Regions from separate parts of the Gracilibacillus sp. Marseille-QA3620 genome, predicted to be linked through region 1. Evidence: riboswitches for the same ligand, from Rfam matches in the RefSeq annotation. Region 1 holds a riboswitch; each other region holds the start of a gene.
The links. A riboswitch is a leader RNA that binds a small molecule or an ion and turns the genes downstream of it on or off. The one in region 1 is predicted to bind S-adenosylmethionine.
Positions count from the first base shown of each region.

Region 2: another riboswitch for S-adenosylmethionine. It lies ahead of ACY8DX_RS18445 (methionine ABC transporter ATP-binding protein); the one in region 1 lies ahead of ACY8DX_RS12255 (bifunctional homocysteine S-methyltransferase/methylenetetrahydrofolate reductase).
Region 3: another riboswitch for S-adenosylmethionine. It lies ahead of ACY8DX_RS14880 (methionine biosynthesis PLP-dependent protein); the one in region 1 lies ahead of ACY8DX_RS12255 (bifunctional homocysteine S-methyltransferase/methylenetetrahydrofolate reductase).

Region 1 is NZ_CM143102.1:2,434,082-2,440,385, reverse strand. Features, by position in the region: gene ltrA (group II intron reverse transcriptase/maturase) at 1-1,339, shown strand, start outside; gene ACY8DX_RS12260 (class I SAM-dependent methyltransferase) at 2,010-2,612, opposite strand; SAM riboswitch class I at 2,736-2,840, shown strand; gene ACY8DX_RS12255 (bifunctional homocysteine S-methyltransferase/methylenetetrahydrofolate reductase) at 2,926-4,776, shown strand; gene metH (methionine synthase) at 4,773-6,304, shown strand, end outside.
Region 2 is NZ_CM143102.1:3,646,074-3,652,377, reverse strand. Features, by position in the region: gene ACY8DX_RS18450 (O-acetylhomoserine aminocarboxypropyltransferase/cysteine synthase family protein) at 88-1,404, shown strand; SAM riboswitch class I at 1,498-1,615, shown strand; gene ACY8DX_RS18445 (methionine ABC transporter ATP-binding protein) at 1,727-2,758, shown strand; gene ACY8DX_RS18440 (methionine ABC transporter permease) at 2,755-3,423, shown strand; gene ACY8DX_RS18435 (MetQ/NlpA family ABC transporter substrate-binding protein) at 3,439-4,269, shown strand; one part of gene ACY8DX_RS18430 (IS3 family transposase) at 4,420-4,798, shown strand; one part of gene ACY8DX_RS18430 (IS3 family transposase) at 4,798-5,750, shown strand; gene ACY8DX_RS18425 (YuzK family famiily protein) at 6,035-6,196, shown strand.
Region 3 is NZ_CM143102.1:2,944,917-2,951,220, reverse strand. Features, by position in the region: gene ACY8DX_RS14905 (ABC transporter ATP-binding protein) at 1-276, opposite strand, end outside; gene ACY8DX_RS14900 (GntR family transcriptional regulator) at 288-659, opposite strand; gene ACY8DX_RS14895 (patatin-like phospholipase family protein) at 842-1,687, shown strand; one part of gene ACY8DX_RS14890 (IS3 family transposase) at 1,835-2,213, shown strand; one part of gene ACY8DX_RS14890 (IS3 family transposase) at 2,213-3,165, shown strand; gene ACY8DX_RS14885 (M42 family metallopeptidase) at 3,250-4,296, opposite strand; SAM riboswitch class I at 4,428-4,546, shown strand; gene ACY8DX_RS14880 (methionine biosynthesis PLP-dependent protein) at 4,616-5,731, shown strand; gene ACY8DX_RS14875 (cysteine hydrolase family protein) at 5,965-6,304, shown strand, end outside.

The DNA of each region.
Region 1 (6,304 bases):
TGTAAATATGGTTGGATTACATCATTGTGTGGATGTGGATATCAAAGGCTTCTTTGATAATGTGAATCATGGAAAGCTATTAAAACAAATGTGGACTTTAGGCATTCGGGATAAAGCCCTACTTTCGATTATTTCAAAACTACTGAAAGCAAAGATTGTAGAAGAAGGAATACCGACAAAAGGTACTCCGCAAGGAGGGATTTTATCCCCTCTCTTATCAAACATCGTCTTAAACGAACTAGATTGGTGGGTTAGTAGCCAATGGGAAACGGTTACTAGTCATCATCAATATAGGCATACTGGCAGTAAACATAAAGCACTTAAAAAGACCAGATTAAAAGAATGCTTTATCGTCCGTTATGCGGACGATTTTAAAATTTTATGCCGTACACGTTCTCAAGCGGTGAAAATGAATTACGCTGTAAAGGATTTCTTGAAAACAAGGCTGCATCTAGAAACTAGTGAAGAAAAATCAAAGGTTATCAACCTAAAGAAAAACTCGTCCGAGTTTCTTGGTTTTCAATTTAAAGTCTTTCGCAAAGGAAAGACCCGAATGGGATATGTAGTCAAATCAAATATGTCAAAGAAAGCAAAGCAAAATGCTTTCGACAATATCAAGCAATCCATAAAAGCGATACAAAAGAACCCTTGTGTACAAACGGTCTGGAATTTCAATACTGTCGTGATGGGAATACAGAATTACTATTCAGTAGCTACTGAAATAGCGAAAAACTTAAATGAGCTGAACTTTCATCTACGTAAGACGTTACACAATCGATTAAAAAACGTTAGAACAGAAGCAACATTTCAAGAGTTGACTAAAACGCTACAAAAACGCTATGAAGGGTACAAACCAAGGCTTTACAAGATTAAAGATATGGTATTTGTCCCCATACATGCCCAACGTAACAAAGTGAATTTATGCTTTTCGCAGAATATATGTAATTACACTGCCGAAGGCAGAGATAAAATTCATAAGAACCTGAAAGCAATTAATAAGCATGTTTTGAGTTACATCATGAAACAGTTTATTCCCAATCGTACGATAGAATACAATGACAATCGAATCAGTAGATTCATAGCCCAATATGGGAAATGTGCGGTTACAGGAATGGAACTAGGATTAACCGATTGGCATTGCCATCATAAAACACCCTATCATCTTACAAAAGATGATTCATATGCGAATCTTATCGTACTTCATGAATCCATACATCGTCTCGTACATCTGAAAGACCGCGAGAAAATTAATTGCTTAGTAAAAGCGTTAAAAATAACCAAAAAGCAAAAAGAAAAAGTCAACGCATTGCGTAAGCAATGTAACAATGGAGCAATCTGATTTATACAAAACATCTTGCCTACACATAGAAATGAACGAATTGGATTAGTTGGAACGCCGTATGCGATGAAAGTTGCACGTACGGTGTGAACGAGGGGAAAAGGGAGCGATAACTTTAAACCCTTACCTATTCGTATCAAGAAGGATTGACGCTTTTTTTACTGATGTCTTATTGGACAAATAGAGCAGTTTCGTTACATGTGGTTTAATTAGTAAGGGCAGCAGTATTTTACTGAATAAACCGGACTAAGGGGAGAGAATATAGAAGCGAATTATACTGACTTAGGATTCTCAGATAAAATGGGTCTTAAATTAAGAATGTTAGTAGAAAACCAATTAAGTGAAGAATACTTCATAGGAATTAATATATGTGATGAAAGAGATACACATTCCAGAGGGCTGGATGGAGTTTGTTTACGAACCAACTTACCCCATTTTTTTATTTAATATTGGAGATTCCATACACACTTTAAAAGTGTGAAAGGGGAATTCCCCTTCACATTTTTAATAAAATACCGGTAAATATTCGGTCTACGTATAAGACTGAGTTATTAACTGATTGATAAGAATCATATCCAATAGCTGATTAGTTCGTGATAATCGAACACCCCAAAAGGTAGATTTTAATTCTGACTTTTAGGGTGCCTCTTACAATCTTTATTAAAATAGCTTAGTCCCCTTTTATCCCGCTGACGGAAACAGCGGTACATGGTTTCAGCTCCATTTCATTTGTTCTGATGGAATGGAATCCAGTCCTTTTCATGAGTGACGAAATCTCGAGGGAGAGCTTGGCAGCGTGTTTGATGGTGGCATCCTTTTGCCGGGGCTGGACGGTGATGGTGAGGCTTCCTCCAGTTGTCAAAAGGGCATGCAAACGGCTGAGGGAGGTTTCTTTTTCTTCCCACATAGGGAAACTGTTAACGCTGTATATACGGTTATATTGATTCTCTAATGGTACATCTAAAGCTGTTCCAAGCGTGATGGTGAGACGCCCGCTTTTCAGGGAGTCTTCATTTCGCTCTTTGGCCAAGTCTATCATTGCCTGTGATGGATCAAAGCCATCAAGACGGCATTTCGGGAAGGAAGAGAGAAGCATATGCAGCCCCTCACCTGGGCCAAATCCAATCTCGAGTACTTTATCTCCATTTACCAATCCGAGCTCCTTGAAGGTCCAATCATATAATACGCCATTTTCAACTGCCATGACCTTGCCTGCTGCTTTTCCAATCAACCCCTTTGGTTCTTTAAATTGCTTTGAAACGAAATCCTTCATACATCATTCACCTCATTCCCTTATTACCCAAATATGGGAGAGGGGTAACTTTTTGAGAATAATCTTCTAAATAAATTGAAATTACTGAAAATTTGTAGTAAATTTAATAAACAATCCAATATTTTCTTATCTAGAGAGGCGGAGGGACTGGCCCTGCGAAACCTCAGCAACCTGGACAAACAGTGTCCAAGGTGCTAAATCCAGCAAGCTTAGCTTGAAAGATGAGTGCCGTACATAACTGGGGCCTTCATTTTTGAAAGGCTCTTTCTTTATAATCGGACATCCATCTGCATACTCAAGGGGAGGGGAAATGATGCGTTTACTAGAGAGACTTAAGGGGGAAATCCTTGTTGGAGATGGAGCGAGCGGTACATTGCTCTATTCCTTTGGGATAGATACATGCTATGAGGAATTAAATCTCACCAATCCAGAACGGATTGCCGAATTACATAAGGAATATATAGAAGCAGGTGCCGATCTGATTCAAACAAATACATTTGGAGCTAACTATCATAAGCTGAAGCGCTACGGACTTGAAGGTGAGGTTGAGCGGATAAACAGGGAGGGAGTCAGGCTTGCCAAGGAAGCGGCAGCAGGCCGGGTTTATGTCCTTGGTACGATAGGCGGGCTACGCAGCGTACGGAAATCCGAGCTAAGCTTGACGGAGATTGGGACCTATTTCAAAGAGCAGCTGGATGCGCTTCTTCTAGAAGAGCCGGACGGTCTAATCCTGGAAACCTATTATGACCTAGAGGAATTATTACATGTCCTTGAGATAGCAAGAAAGCAAACGAATTTACCGATTGTCGCCAATATTTCCTTGCATGAAGTCGGCCTGCTTCAAAATGGCATGCAGGTGAAGGATGCCTTTGACCTGATCAAAGGAAAAGGAGTCGATATCATTGGGTTAAATTGCCGTATGGGGCCCTACCATATGATTCGTTCATTCGAGGAGGTGCCATTAAGAGAAGATGCCTTCTACTCTGCCTATCCTAATGCGAGTCTGCCCGACTTTACGGATGGCCGTTATGTTTACTCGACTGATGCAGATTATTTTGTCAGCGCAGCGAAACAGCTCGTGGAACAGGGTGTGCGGTTAATTGGCGGCTGCTGCGGGACAACGCCCGCCCATGTACGGGCCATTAAAAAGGGGATTCTTGGTCTTGTGCCTTTGACAGAAAAGAAGGAGGTCATCAGCCGAAAATCCCATGTCTACACCTATGATTTTCGACAGCCGGATAAAGAGACGATTTTAGGGAAGGTGAAGAAAGGGCCTGCTATTCTCGTAGAATTGGATCCGCCGAAAACGCTTGGAGTGGAAGAGTTCATGAAGGGGAGTCGATATTTGCACGAGATGGGGGCTGATGCCATTACGCTAGCGGATAACTCTCTGGCCTCCCCTCGCATATCAAACGTCGCGATTGCTTCCTTGCTGAAGGCTGAGCTGAAGAAGAATCCACTTGTCCATTTGACGTGCCGCGACCACAACCTCATTGGCTTGCAATCTCATTTAATGGGGATGCACACAATAGGGCTTAATGAGGTCCTAATTGTAACGGGAGATCCCTCGAAAATCGGTGATTTTCCAGGTGCAACCTCTGTCTATGACTTGTCTTCCATTGACTTGATTTCATTAGTCAAACAGTTCAATGCGGGTATTTCCTATTCGGGGAAATCGCTGGGCGGACAGACGAATTTCGAGGTGGCTGCGGCTTTCAATCCAAATGTAAAATATGTGGATAAGGCTGTTGTGAGAATGGAGAAGAAAATCCAGGCGGGAGCGGATTATTTCCTCACGCAGCCGGTATTTTCCGTCGAGAAAATTCGGGAAGTTTATGAAGCGACCAGGCATATTAAAGCCCCGATCTTTATTGGGATTATGCCGCTGACGAGTTACCGGAATGCCTCGTTCCTGCATAATGAGGTGCCGGGAATTACCTTGCCGGAGCCTGTGCTGCGTGCAATGGAAAAGGCAGGAACAGATGCGGAGGCATCGATGAGGGAAAGTCTCGCCATTTCTAAGGAGCTTTTGGATGCGGCGGCAGAATATTTTAACGGACATTATATTATTACACCTTTTATGAGATATGAATTAAGCGGAGAACTTGTGGCATACGCCAGCACGAAGAAATCAGTCATAAGCGGGGATGTGTTTGAACAATGAATTCACATAAATTAAGAGATTTACTGAATGAGAGAATTGTCATCCTTGATGGGGCAATGGGAACGATGATCCAGGCACTTAATCTGACGGAAGCGGATTTTGGAGGGGAGGAATATGATGGGTGCAATGAATATTTGTCCATCACAAGACCGGATGCAATTCGAACCATCCATGAGCAGTATTTGCTTGCGGGAGCTGACATTATCGAGACGAATACATTCGGTGCGACACCGATTGTCCTAGATGAATATGGATTAAGCCATCTTGCCTATGAGTTGAATGTGAAATCAGCCCAGCTTGCGAGAGAGGCTGTCGATGGTCTCGGAACAGAAGACGGGACCCGCTTTGTAGCCGGCTCAATGGGACCGACAACCAAGACCTTATCTGTAACCGGAGGAACGACATTTGAGACGCTCGTCGAATCCTATGAAACCCAGGTGAGGGGCTTAATTGACGGCGGAGTTGATCTGCTCCTCCTTGAGACCAGCCAGGATATGCTGAATGTAAAGGCTGCGTATATCGGAATGCAGAATGCCTTCGTCTCAAAAGGGAGAGAGCTTCCGCTGATTCTATCAGGGACGATTGAGCCAATGGGAACAACACTTGCCGGACAAACGATCGATTCATTTTATATATCGTCCGCCCATATGAATCCATTGGCGATTGGGCTTAATTGTGCAACAGGTCCAGAATTCATGGCCGAGCATCTGCGCAGTTTATCCGAGCTGACGCCAAGTGCTGTCAGCTGTTACCCAAATGCAGGGCTGCCAGATGAGAACGGGCAGTACAATGAAACGCCGCAATCCTTATCTAAGAAAATCAAGCAATTCGCGGAAAAAGGATGGATCAATCTTGTCGGCGGATGCTGCGGTACGAACCCAGATCATATTCGGGCTATTGCCGAAGCAGTCAAAGGGATTGAGCCCCGCAGAGCACCGGAGCCTCAAATGAAGCATATGCTCTCAGGAATTGAAGCGCTGACCTATGACGATTCCATGCGCCCATTATTTGTTGGAGAACGGACCAATGTTATTGGATCACGTAAATTCAAACGGCTTATTAAAGAAAGGGCCTTTGAAGAGGCTGCCGAAATTGCCCGCGCACAGGTGAAAAAGGGAGCGCATGTCATTGATGTCTGTCTGGCTGACCCTGACAGCGATGAGGTAGAGGATATGGAGCAATTCATGAAGGTTGTCGCCAATAAAGTGAAGGTTCCCTTTGTGATTGATTCAACAGATGAAGCCGTCATTGAACGAGCACTCCGCTATTCCCAAGGGAAGGCCATCATCAACTCCATCAATCTTGAGGACGGGGAAGAGCGATTTGAGAGTATCATTCCGCTGGCGAAACAATATGGCGCAGCCCTTGTCGTCGGAACGATTGATGAGAAGGGGATGGGGGTAAGTGCTGCACGAAAGCTTGAGGTTGCCCGTCGTTCCTATGAGTTATTGACGAAGAAATATGGAATTCATCCGGAGGATATTATCTTTGATCCACTCGTCTTCCCAGTTGGAACGGGAGATGAGCA
Region 2 (6,304 bases), 1.2 Mb from region 1:
AGATGAATCGAATCTACCCTCTTCTCCTAAGTGAAGAGGTTTTTTATTTTCCGGGAAATCACAAAAGATGAAAAGGAGTGTCGAAGGATGGGAGAAAAGAAGAAGTATCGCTTTGAAACAGTAGGAATTCATGGAGGGCTGCAGGAGGATGCATTATCTGGAGCAAGGGCCGTGCCTATCTATCAATCCAATGCTTATTTATTTAAGGATACAGACCATGCGGCCAATTTATTCGGGTTATCAGAGCCTGGCTATATTTATACCCGGATTCACAATCCGACATCGAGTGTCCTTGAGGAAAGGGTTGCAGAGCTTGAGGGTGGAATTGGTGCGCTTGCTGTTGCGAGCGGTCAAGCAGCCGTCACATTGTCCATTTTGAATATTGCGGGTGCAGGCGATGAAATTGTGGCAGCTTCTACACTCTACGGGGGTACATATAATTTATTTGCGACAACACTCCCTAAATATGGAATAGAGGTGAAGTTTGTCGACCCAAGTGATCCGGAGAATTTCAGACAGGCTATCACGCCGAAGACGAAGGCTGTCTTTGGAGAAACAATCGGTAATCCAAGCTTGAGTGTACTGGATATTGAAAAGGTGGCAGAGATTGCCCATGAGGCTGGTATTCCGCTTATTGTTGACAATACATTTGCGACCCCGTATTTATGCCGGCCCATTGAGCATGGAGCAGATATTGTTGTTCACTCTGCAACGAAATGGCTGCTTGGGAATGGAACAACCTTAGGGGGCATTATTGTGGATGCAGGAAAGTTTGACTGGAATTCTCCGAAATTCCCAGGGTTTACGGAGCCTGATTCAAGCTATCATGACATCATTTACAGCGAGGCCATTGGGGCAGCTGCCTATATTATTAAAGCGAGAGTCCAGCTATTAAGGGATTTGGGTCCAGCCTTAAGTCCATACAATGCATTTCAATTTATTCTTGGTCTTGAAACCCTGCATGTCAGGATGAAGGAGCATATTGCCAATACTGAGGAGATCATTGAATACTTAAAGCAGCATCCAGCTGTAAGCTGGGTTCTGTATCCAGGTGATCCAGACCATCCTGATTATGAGCTCGCCAATAAATATTTGCCAAAAGGAGCGGGTGCTGTAGCTGTTTTCGGCATCAAGGGCGGAAGGGCTGCCGGAAAGACATTGATTGATACAATCGGCCTGTGGTCACATGTCGCGAATGTCGGAGATGCGAAGAGCTTGATTATTCATCCCGCAAGCACGACTCACCAGCAATTAAGGGGAGAAGATTTGAAGGCATCCGGGGTGACTGATGATCTCGTTCGTCTTTCCATCGGGATTGAGAATGTGGAGGATTTAATCGAAGAGCTTGAGCTTGCTATCGAGAAGGCAACAGGCATCAGCTCCCAATCCGTTACAACGAAATGATAGAATTTTGTGGTAAAATAAAAAGTCCTTATTGACACCTCGTTCTTCTCCATGGTAGGATAACATTCAGTAACAAGTGAATGAATCGAACGACTCTTATCCAGAGAGGTGGAGGGATGTGCCCTATGAAGCCCGGCAACCGGCAATCATGACAGCCATGATTGAAAAGGTGCCAATTCACACAGGATTATTAAGTCCTGGAAGATGAGAGAAAGGAACATGCATAAGTTAATTATTCATGCCTTTCTGCTCATAGCAGGAAGGCATTTTTTATTGAATTGGAATCTATGGAGCATAAGAGAAAGAGCAGGTGAAGGTTTAAGTGATCACGTTAAATGATGTATCCAAGACATATACAAAAACATTTAAAAAAGGTACATCCATTAAAGCCGTTGATCATGTGTCCCTATCAATTGAGCAAGGTGAGATATTTGGGATTATTGGATACAGCGGAGCTGGAAAAAGTACGCTTATCCGCATGCTAAACGGGTTGGAGAAACCGACAAAAGGAACAGTAAAGGTTGCCGGACGAGATATGGGCGCCATTAAAGGTAAGGAATTACGGAATGCTCGTAAGGAAGTGAGCATGATATTCCAGCACTTCAATCTTCTATGGTCACGGACGGTTAGTGAAAATATAGAATTTCCGCTGGAAATAGCGAGAGTGCCAAAGCATAAGAGGAAAGCTAGAGTGAAGGAGCTTATCAAGCTTGTCGGCCTTGAAGGGCGCGGAGATGCCTATCCTTCCCAATTGAGCGGCGGACAAAAGCAGCGTGTCGGCATTGCGCGTGCACTTGCCAATAATCCAAAGGTCCTTTTATGTGATGAGGCAACATCAGCACTCGATCCACAAACAACAGATGATATTCTCGATTTATTGGTTGATATCAATAAACGTTTAGGCTTAACCATTGTCCTTATCACCCATGAAATGCATGTCATTCGCAAGATTTGTCATCGTGTAGCAGTAATGGAGCTGGGCAAGGTTGTGGAAAGCGGGCAGGTGCTAGATGTGTTCAAGAAACCGGAAGCACCTATTACGAAGCGATTTGTTCAGCAGGTCACAGAGCCAGAGGAAACGAAGGAAACGATTGAGCATATGCTTGAAGCATATCCGACAGGGAAGGTTGTTCAGCTATCCTTTATTGGTGAGTCAGCGGAAACCCCAGTGCTCTCTGAGGTCATTCGTTCTTACCAAATTAACGTAAATATTCTGCAAGGGAAAATCTCTCAAACTCAAAACGGTTCCTATGGAACCTTATTCATTCATCTGGATGGAGAACAATCAGAAGTAGCGAAAGCCATCGAGTATCTCCATAATCAAGACATCGGTGTGGAGGTGATTTCAGAATGATGGAGACCTATTTTCCAAATGTCGTGTGGGAGCGTATTTCAGAGGCAACGATGGAGACGCTATACATGACAGGAATCGCTTTAGTAGCAACATTTTTCCTAGGCATTATCCTAGGCCTTCTGTTGTTCTTGACATCAAAAGGAAATCTGTGGGAAAACAAAATCATTTATGGAATTGTGGGCGCCTTTGTGAATATTTTCCGCTCTATTCCATTTATTATCTTAATCGTTTTGCTCATTCCCTTCACAAAAGCCCTCGTGGGAAGCATTATTGGGGCAAATGCGGCACTGCCGGCTTTAATCATCGGTGCGGCGCCATTTTATGCGAGAATGGTTGAGATTGGACTTAGAGAAATTGACAAAGGGGTTATTGAAGCTGCCAAGTCGATGGGGGCAACCTCGTTCACCATCATTTGGAAGGTGTTGATTCCTGAGTCATTACCAGCACTTGTGTCTGGGATAACGGTAACGGCAATCGCATTAGTTGGCTATACAGCGATGGCAGGGTTGATTGGAGCAGGCGGACTTGGTAATTTAGCTTACCTGGAAGGGTTCAGCCGAGGACAATCCGATGTAACAATAGTGGCTACCATCTTAGTATTGATCATCGTGTTTATCCTCCAATTTATTGGAGATATCATAACCAGGAAACTGGATAAACGTTAAGGGAGGAAGATGGAGTTGAAAAAGAAATTATCATTCATTTTAGTACTTTGCTTCACTTTAATATTGGCGGCTTGCGGCAGTTCAGAGGATTCAGGTTCAGGTGATGGGGATACAAAGAAATTGACTGTAGGCGCATCTAATGTTCCTCATGCAGAAATTTTGGAAAAGGCAAAGCCATTACTTGAAGAAAAGGGCATTGACTTGGAGATTGAAGTATTCACTGATTATGTAATGCCGAATAAAGCGTTAGCGGATGGATCCATTGATGCAAACTACTTCCAGCACATCCCGTATTTCGAGCAGCAGGTTGAGGAGAATGAGTATGATTTCGCTAATGCTGGCGGAATTCATATTGAGCCAATCGGCGTTTACTCCAAGAAATATGACAGCTTAGATGACCTGCCAGAAGGGGCTGAAATTATTATGAGCAGCTCCGTTGCTGACCACGGCCGTATCCTATCTATGCTTGAGACAGAAGGTTTAATCACATTGAAGGAAGATGTGAATAAAGTGAAAGCCACTGTAGATGATATTGAGAAAAACCCTAAGAAATTGAAATTTAAAACAGACATTGAAGCACCAATGCTTACTCAAGTCTACAATAATGATGAAGGCGATGCAGTCTTAATCAACTCCAACTATGCGATTGACGCAGATCTTGTCCCAGCTGAGGATGCAATCGCACTTGAAAGTCCTGAAGATAACCCGTACGTAAACATTATTGCGGTTCGTACGGAAGATAAGGATAATGAAGCAATCAAGACATTGGTTGAAGTCCTTAAATCCGATGAGATTAAAGACTTCATCAATGAAGAATATAAAGGTTCTGTCATTCCGGCAGAATAAAAAAATACAAAAGGTGCATGTCCGATTCTGAACTGAACCCTGAATAGTGGACACTTTAAAAAAAGTGGACCCTATTCGGGGTTTTCCTATTCTCTTTCCGGAAAACTCCCGTTATACTAACATTACGATTTTTAGAACGGAGTATTTTTCATGAGTAAGATTATCTTTAATGAACACCAACAGAGACTACTAGAAGCTAACCCAAACGTTAAAGCCGTGACCGACCGCACCATTCAGTATACCCCTGACTTTAAACTGCAGGCGGTTAAACAAAACCATTCTGGGAAAGGCCCCGCGGAAATATTTCGAGAAGCAGGTTTTAATTTAGAGGTGATTGGCATAAAAAAAGCCCAAAGTGCCTTGGCTCGTTGGCGCAGAACCTACCAAGTATACGGAGAAAATGGCTTTTTAGAGGAACGTCGAGGAAAAGCGAGTAAAGGTCGCCCCAAGAGAGAGAATGCCTCTGCCGAGAAAAAGCTAGCCCAGGCGGAAGCCCGTATTCGCCTGTTAGAGGCGGAATTGACCTTACTAAAAAAGCTAGACGAGTTGGAAAGGCAGGCGAAGAAGAATCGTCGTTAAAAGCCCGAGAGAAATACCAAGTCATCAATGAGACGATTCGGCTCTATCAATTGAAGAACATGGTCCGTTACTTATGTGAAGTGGCCAAAGTGAGTCCAAGCGGCTATTACAAGTGGCTTCAGAATGCAGAAAAACAAGCTGTTCGAGAGGAATCCGATTATCAGGATTATGTCTTTCTGAAAGAGATTTATGATGAGGCTCAAGGGAAAATCGGCTATCGAGGCTTATATATGGAAGCCGCTGAGAAAGCCGGTCAGCCGATGAACCACAAGAAAATCCTGCGTTTGATGCGCAAGTTTCACTTTTTTGCCAAGGTACGGAGAGCGAATCCTTACCGCACGATGGCTAAGGCAACAGAGGTTCACCGTCAGGTACCCAACCACTTGAACCGCCAGTTTGACCAGCAGGAACCAGGGAAGGTCTTCTTGACCGACATCACCTACCTGCAAATCCGGGGTGGGAAGACGGCTTATTTGTCTTGCGTGAAGGATGTGGCGACACGAGAAATCGTCGCCTACGAACTCTCGACAAGCCTGCAGATGGAGATTGTCTACCGAACATTAACGAAGTTAGAAAGCTTTTATGAGAATCGATTACATCCAGAAGCGATGATCCATTCCGATCAAGGTTTCCATTACACTCATCCTGAATATCAATCTCGCGTGAAAGAAATGGGGCTCTTACAATCCATGTCACGAAGGGGAAACTGCCTTGACAACGCTCCGATGGAATCCTTCTTTGGACATATGAAAGACGAAGTTCCTTATAAGCAAGCAAACAGTATAGCAGAACTTAAATACTTGATTGATGATTACATGGATCACTATAACAACACGAGAAAGCAATGGACATTAAAGAAGATGACTCCGGCAGCTTACCGAAGTCATCTCATCGCCGCCTAAACACGGCACATCCCTTTTTATTAAACTGTCTACTTTATAGGGTTCAGTTCATTCATTTCGGAATGCACCTTTTTTCTTCTATTATATATACCTGCTTGATAAGACATATCGTCCGGCATTTCTCAGAATGATGAAGCAATTCCATTGAGAAATCGACGAAATCACTTTTAACAATCGCTCAGCGTGGTATATAGACATTGAGAGCTCTCTAATAAAGTGATAACCTTAACTTAATAATTCGAAAGGGATGATTCATTATTTTTGACAATCAGCTGCATCTCAGAGTGACGAACGAAATGGAAAAGGCTATGAGGCAGGCGCACGGAGTTGGATATGAGGTGTACAACCAGAAGTTAGATGTGCGCATGCGAGTAGAGGAACGACGAGAAGACAGTTATTTGAAAAGTAATGAGATTGTAAATGATCTGAATCGACGAGTCTTCTAATTTTAGAAGATATTATAGAAAAATGGGAAAGAACCAGCATACAATTGCTGGTTCTTTTCTTTCTCATAATTTAACTTTATAATAGCCTTACGCAGTAATTGTTATGGC
Region 3 (6,304 bases), 510 kb from region 1:
CATTGCCTGTTTTATCGTAAAGCCTGGAAGCATGGTTAATGCATCCGGAATGAAAGTTAATTTCTCATAGGTGCTTTTCTTTCGGTGTTCTCCATCAATGAGGATTTCGCCGCCATTGACGGGTGTAAGTCCAAGGATGGCTTTCATGATGGTCGTCTTTCCGACGCCGTTAATGCCGATCAGGCAGGTGATTTCACCTTTATTCGCCGTGAAGCTTACATCGTCCAATACACGTTTCCTGCCGAACTTTTTTGTTACGTTCTTTACCTGCAGCATAGTTCTCCTCCTTATTTCTCTTCGGTAAGATAATTCTTTTTCACAATATCAACCAATTCGTCAACTGGTACTTGAATGGGCTTGACGGCTAGGATGAAGGCATCGACTGCCTCTTGAATCAATTCCTCGCGGACGCCGTTTAAGATCTTTTCATCTGTCGTAACACGGCTTGGGAAATTGCGCTCTGTATAAATCAATCCTTGTTCCTCCATTTCCTTATAGGCTTTTTGTGCGGTATTCGGGTTGATTTTCAATAAACCGGCCAGTTCACGGCGAGATGGGATTTCCTGTCCTCCTGCCAATTCTCCAGTCGCAATTCGTTCCTTGAAGTAACGGACAACCTGTAAGTAAACGGGATCGCGGTTATTAATGAGGAATGACATCCATTCACCTCCTAATTCTTGGTGTGTGTACTATATGGTTCATACACTCCTTAAGGTGTACTATACTGGTAATACACCATAGATGTCAATAACTTCTATGAAAATAATGCTTATTTTTTAATTGAAAGAGGGAAAAAGTAGGATGACACCGGTATAGACACTAAGCCAAGGAGATGGTGCATATGCAGAATACAGGGCTTGTTTTGGAGGGGGGCGGAATGCGAGGAGCTTTCACTGCGGGTGTCCTGAGGTATTTGATGGAGGAGGATATCTATATCCCGTATACCATTGGAGTTTCAGCAGGGGCATGTAATGGCAGCTCCTATATTGCCCGCCAAATGAATCGGAATCATCAGGTGATCATTGAATACAGTCGACATCCTGAATACATCTCCTTTAAGCGCTTTTTGCGAAATAGGGAATTGTTTGGAATGGATTTAATTTTTGACAAAATGCCAAATGAGCTAATTCCTTTTGATATGGAAACATTCTGCAGCTCAAAGGAAGGCTTTGTCGTTGGAACGACCGATTGTGAGACTGGCGAAGCTGTTTATTTTGATAAACAATCATATAGTAAGGATATGCTTACCATACTAAGGGCTTCCAGCTCCTTGCCGTTGTTTGCACCGGAGGTATCCTTTAATGGACGATATCTCCTTGATGGGGGTGTGACCGATCCTATTCCCATTAAGAAATCGGTGAAAGACGGAAACACGAAAAACATTGTTGTATTAACGAAGAATAAAGGATATAGAGAGGCACCATCAAATTGGAATTGGCTTGCCTCAAGGAAATATGGGAAATATGCGGGACTGTTGAAAGCAATGAAAAACCATCATATCGTCTATAATGACACGATAAAGTATCTTAAGGAGGAAGAGGAGAAGGGGAACGTTGTTATTATCCAGCCAATACGGAGGCTTGATGTTTCCACCATCGGACGGAATCCGCAAAAGCTTGAGAATCTGTATGAGGAAGGCTACCGGGAAGCAAAGAAAGCATATGGAAAATTGAAGGAGTTATTATGAGATAAAAAGGGGGAGGAATAGACCCTGAACTGAACCCCGAATAGTGGACACTTTAAAAAAAGTGGACCCTATTCGGGGTTTTCCTATTCTCTTTCCGGAAAACTCCCGTTATACTAACATTACGATTTTTAGAACGGAGTATTTTTCATGAGTAAGATTATCTTTAATGAACACCAACAAAGACTACTAGAAGCTAATCCAAACGTTAAAGCCGTGACAGACCGCGCGATTCAGTATACCCCTGACTTCAAACTGCAGGCGGTTAAACAAAACCAATCTGGGAAAGGCCCAGCGGAAATATTCCGAGAAGCAGGTTTCGATTTAGAGGTGATTGGCATTAAAAAAGCCCAAAGCGCCCTGGCTCGTTGGCGCAGAACCTTCCAAACATACGGAGAAAATGGCTTTTTAGAGGAACGCCGAGGAAAAGCGAGTAAGGGACGCCCCAAGAAAGAGAATGCCTCTGCCGAGAAGAAATTGGCCCAAGCAGAAGCCCGCATTCGCCTCTTAGAGGCGGAATTGACCTTACTAAAAAAGCTAGACGAGTTGGAAAGGCAGGCGAAGAAGAATCGTCGTTAAAAGCCCGAGAGAAATACCAAGTCATTAATGAGACGATTCGGCTTTATCAATTGAAGAACATGGTCCGTTATTTATGTGAAGTGGCCCAAGTGAGTCCAAGCGGCTATTATAAATGGCTTCAGAATGCGGAAAAACAAGCTATCCGGGAGGAGTCTGATTATCAGGATTATGTCTTTCTAAAAGAGATTTATGATGAGGCCCAAGGGAAAATCGGTTATCGCGGCTTATATATGGAAGTCACCGAGAAAGCCGGTCAGCCAATGAACCACAAGAAAATCCTTCGATTGATGCGCAAGTTTCACTTTTTTGCCAAGGTACGGAGAGCGAACCCATACCGTACGATGGCCAAGGCAACAGAGGTTCACCGTCAGGTACCCAACCATTTGAACCGCCAGTTTGACCAACAGGAACCAGGGAAAGTCTTCTTGACCGACATCACCTACCTGCAAATCCGCGGTGGGAAGACGGCTTATTTGTCTTGCGTGAAAGATGTGGCGACACGAGAGATCGTCGCCTATGAACTCTCGACAAGCCTACGGATGGAGATAGTCTACCGAACATTAACCAAGTTAGAAAGTTGTTATGGGAATCAATTACATCCAGAAGCAATGATTCATTCGGATCAAGGGTTTCATTACACGCATCCTGAATATCAATCTCGCGTGAAAGAGATGGGGCTCTTACAGTCCATGTCACGAAGGGGAAACTGCCTGGACAACGCCCCAATGGAATCCTTCTTTGGACATATGAAGGACGAAGTTCCTTATAAGGAGGCAAACAGTTTGGCAGAACTAAAATATATGATTGATGATTATATGGATTACTATAACAATACGAGAAAGCAATGGACATTAAAAAAGATGACTCCGGCAGCTTACCGAAGTCATCTCATCGCCGCATAAACACGGCACATCCCTTTTTATTAAACTGTCTACTTTATAGGGTGCAGTTCACCCATCTATTCCCACCCCTTTTTTAGGCAATAATCAGACGACTAGCTCTGACTGCAAATAATGCCAAATCAAATTGGCCGTATGTTCAATGGAACTGATATGTGTGCGCTCAAACGCATGAGAGGCGTCAATCCCCGGTCCGATTAATCCATGAACGATATCATACCCGGCCCGGATGGCAGCGGAGGCATCAGATCCATAAAAAGGATATATATCAACACGGTAATCAATATCATGCTCCTGGGCTAATTTGACAAGATGCTGGCGCAGGCCATAATGATAAGGACCGCTTGAATCCTTCGCGCAGATGGATACACTATACTCGTCCGTTGTTTGGCCGTCTCCAATTGCGCCCATATCCACAGCTAAATACTCAACAGTTTCGTCCGGAATATTAGAGTTTCCGCCATAGCCGATTTCTTCATTATTGGAAATAAGGAAATGGGTAGTGTATGGAAGGGTGATGTTTTGTTCCTTCAGTTGTTTTATCAAGTAGAGTAGGATGCCGACACTCGCTTTGTCATCCAGATGCCTTGACTTTAAGAAGCCGTCCCCAGCAAGCTCTGCCCGAGGCTCAAATGAGACAAAATCACCGACCTCAATACCGAGTGCTTGCGTATCTGATTTTGATTTGGTGACCGCATCAATCCGAACTTCCATATGGTCATCGTCGCGTTTCACTTCACCCATTTTCTGATAAACGTGGACAGAGGTTTGGTTTAGTAAAATCGTTCCTGTGTACACATTACCGTCTGCTGTATGAATCTTGCAGTATTCTCCCTCACAGGCATTCCAGCGAAAGCCGCCGATCATCGTCAGCTTTAAACGCCCGCTTGGTTTGATTTCCTTGACCATTGCTCCCAAAGTATCCACATGGGCTGTCAGGAAGCGGTGTTTAGAATCATCTTGGCCTTTAATTGTCGCAAGCAAGGCCCCTTTATTCGTCCGTTTGTTTCCAATTCCGCATGTATTCAGAAAGTTCTCTGTATAACGAATGGCCTCTTCCGTATAGCCAGTCGGGCTTGGAATGGAAACCAAATCTTTTATGTAGCCGTATATCTCTTGACCGTCTGCTTTCATTTGTAGACACTCCTCTTATTAGTGAATAGCTCTATTATATACCTCCGTGGAAAAAGGGTACAATAGATGAGAAATTTCTTGCCTTTTTTAGGATATCCATGTAAATTATAGTTAAATGAATATTCGAACAAATCTTATCGCGAGAGACGGAGGGACGGGCCCGATGATGTCTCAGCAACCGCCGATGCATTCGGAAAGGTGCTAAATCCTGCAAGGCATATGCATATTTATGTGCCTCGAGAGATAAGAAGGAGAGTAAAGCTCGATAAGTCTTCTTCTTGGAAGGCTTTTTTATTTTTTATTTGGGAGGGGCAGAACAATGACCGCATGGAAGATTGAAACAGTATTAGCCCAAATCGGCAATCGAAGTGAAACACAAACAGGTACGGTGAACACGCCCGTTTATTTCTCGACCGCATACAGGCATGAGGGGATTGGACAATCAACAGGCTATGACTATACTAGGACAGGAAATCCGACCCGAGAGGTTTTGGAAAAGGCCATCGCGGCCCTTGAAGGCGGTGAGCAAGGCTTTGCCTATAGTTCTGGCATGGCAGCCATCCATGCTTTGCTCACATTATTCGAACCGGGTGATGAGATCCTTGTTTCAGCTGATTTATATGGTGGTACATATCGTTTATTCGAAAAAACCTGGAAGAAATACGGCATCACTTTTGTTCAATGCCAGTCCTATAGAGATTTTGCTGAATCCATTTCAAGTCAGACAAAAGCCTTTTTTATTGAAACACCGACAAACCCTTTAATGCAGGAAATCGATATCCGGGCAATTGCTGATTTAAGTCAAGAGAATAACCTCCTTTTGATTGTTGATAATACCTTTTACACACCAATCTTGCAGCGTCCGCTTGAACTCGGTGCTGATATTGTTGTTCACAGTGCGACAAAATATATTGCCGGTCATAATGATGTTCTTGCTGGCCTCATTGCTGCAAAGGGAGAGGATGTCTGCCAAAAGCTTGATGAATATCAAAATGCAACAGGGGCTATCCTTTCGCCATTTGATTCCTGGCTTGTCATGAGAGGAATGAAGACATTGAGCCTTCGCATGAAGCAGCATGAGGAGAACGCTGGGAAAATCGCGGCTTTCTTACAGGAGCGGGAGGAGGTCATCGATGTCCTCTATCCGGGAAAAGGCGGCATGATTTCGTTTAGGCTTCAATCTGAGAAATGGGTCAATCACTTCCTGAAAAGCCTTGGTGTCATCACCTTCGCAGAGAGTCTTGGAGGGGTTGAAAGCCTTATGACCTACCCGGCTACACAAACGCATGCCGATATCCCGGAGGAGGTCCGCATAGCAGGTGGTGTTTGTAACCGGCTGCTCCGCTTCTCCGTTGGTATCGAACATGCTGATGATTTAATTGCCGACCTGAAGAACGCCTTTGAAGCGGTTAGCAGCAAACAAGTGCAAGCATAATATCCGTTCAGCCAGTCCATTTTGCAGGGCTGGCTTTTCTTATGGAGTAATGATGGTGATTTTAGGAAAATGTAAGAGATAAGCAGCTTAAAGCTGGCAAGAAGGAAAAAACGGGTGAAGAAGCGGAAATCTTCTGTCTTAAATGGTAGAATAGCTGTAAAATTATTTGTAAAGACATCTCGCATGATTTTTTGTTATGCTGATGACAGTCCAACCATAAATTCAGAGGAGTGATTCGGTTGAAGGCGCTGATTAATATCGATTATACATACGACTTTGTGGCAGATGAGGGAAGATTGACCTGCGGTGAGCCAGGGCAGCGAATTGAGGATTATATTGTTTCATTGACAGAAGAATTCATTAAACGGAAGGATTATGTCGTATTTGCCATTGATGTGCATGAAGAGAATGATCCTTACCACCCGGAAACGAAATTGTTCCCGCCCCATAATATCCGTTTCACTGCTGGCAGAGATTTATTTGGAAATCTGCAAAATGTGTATAATAGGAACAAGGACGAAGACCATGTCCTTTGGATTGACAAGACGCGTTATTCTGCTTTCGCCGGCACGG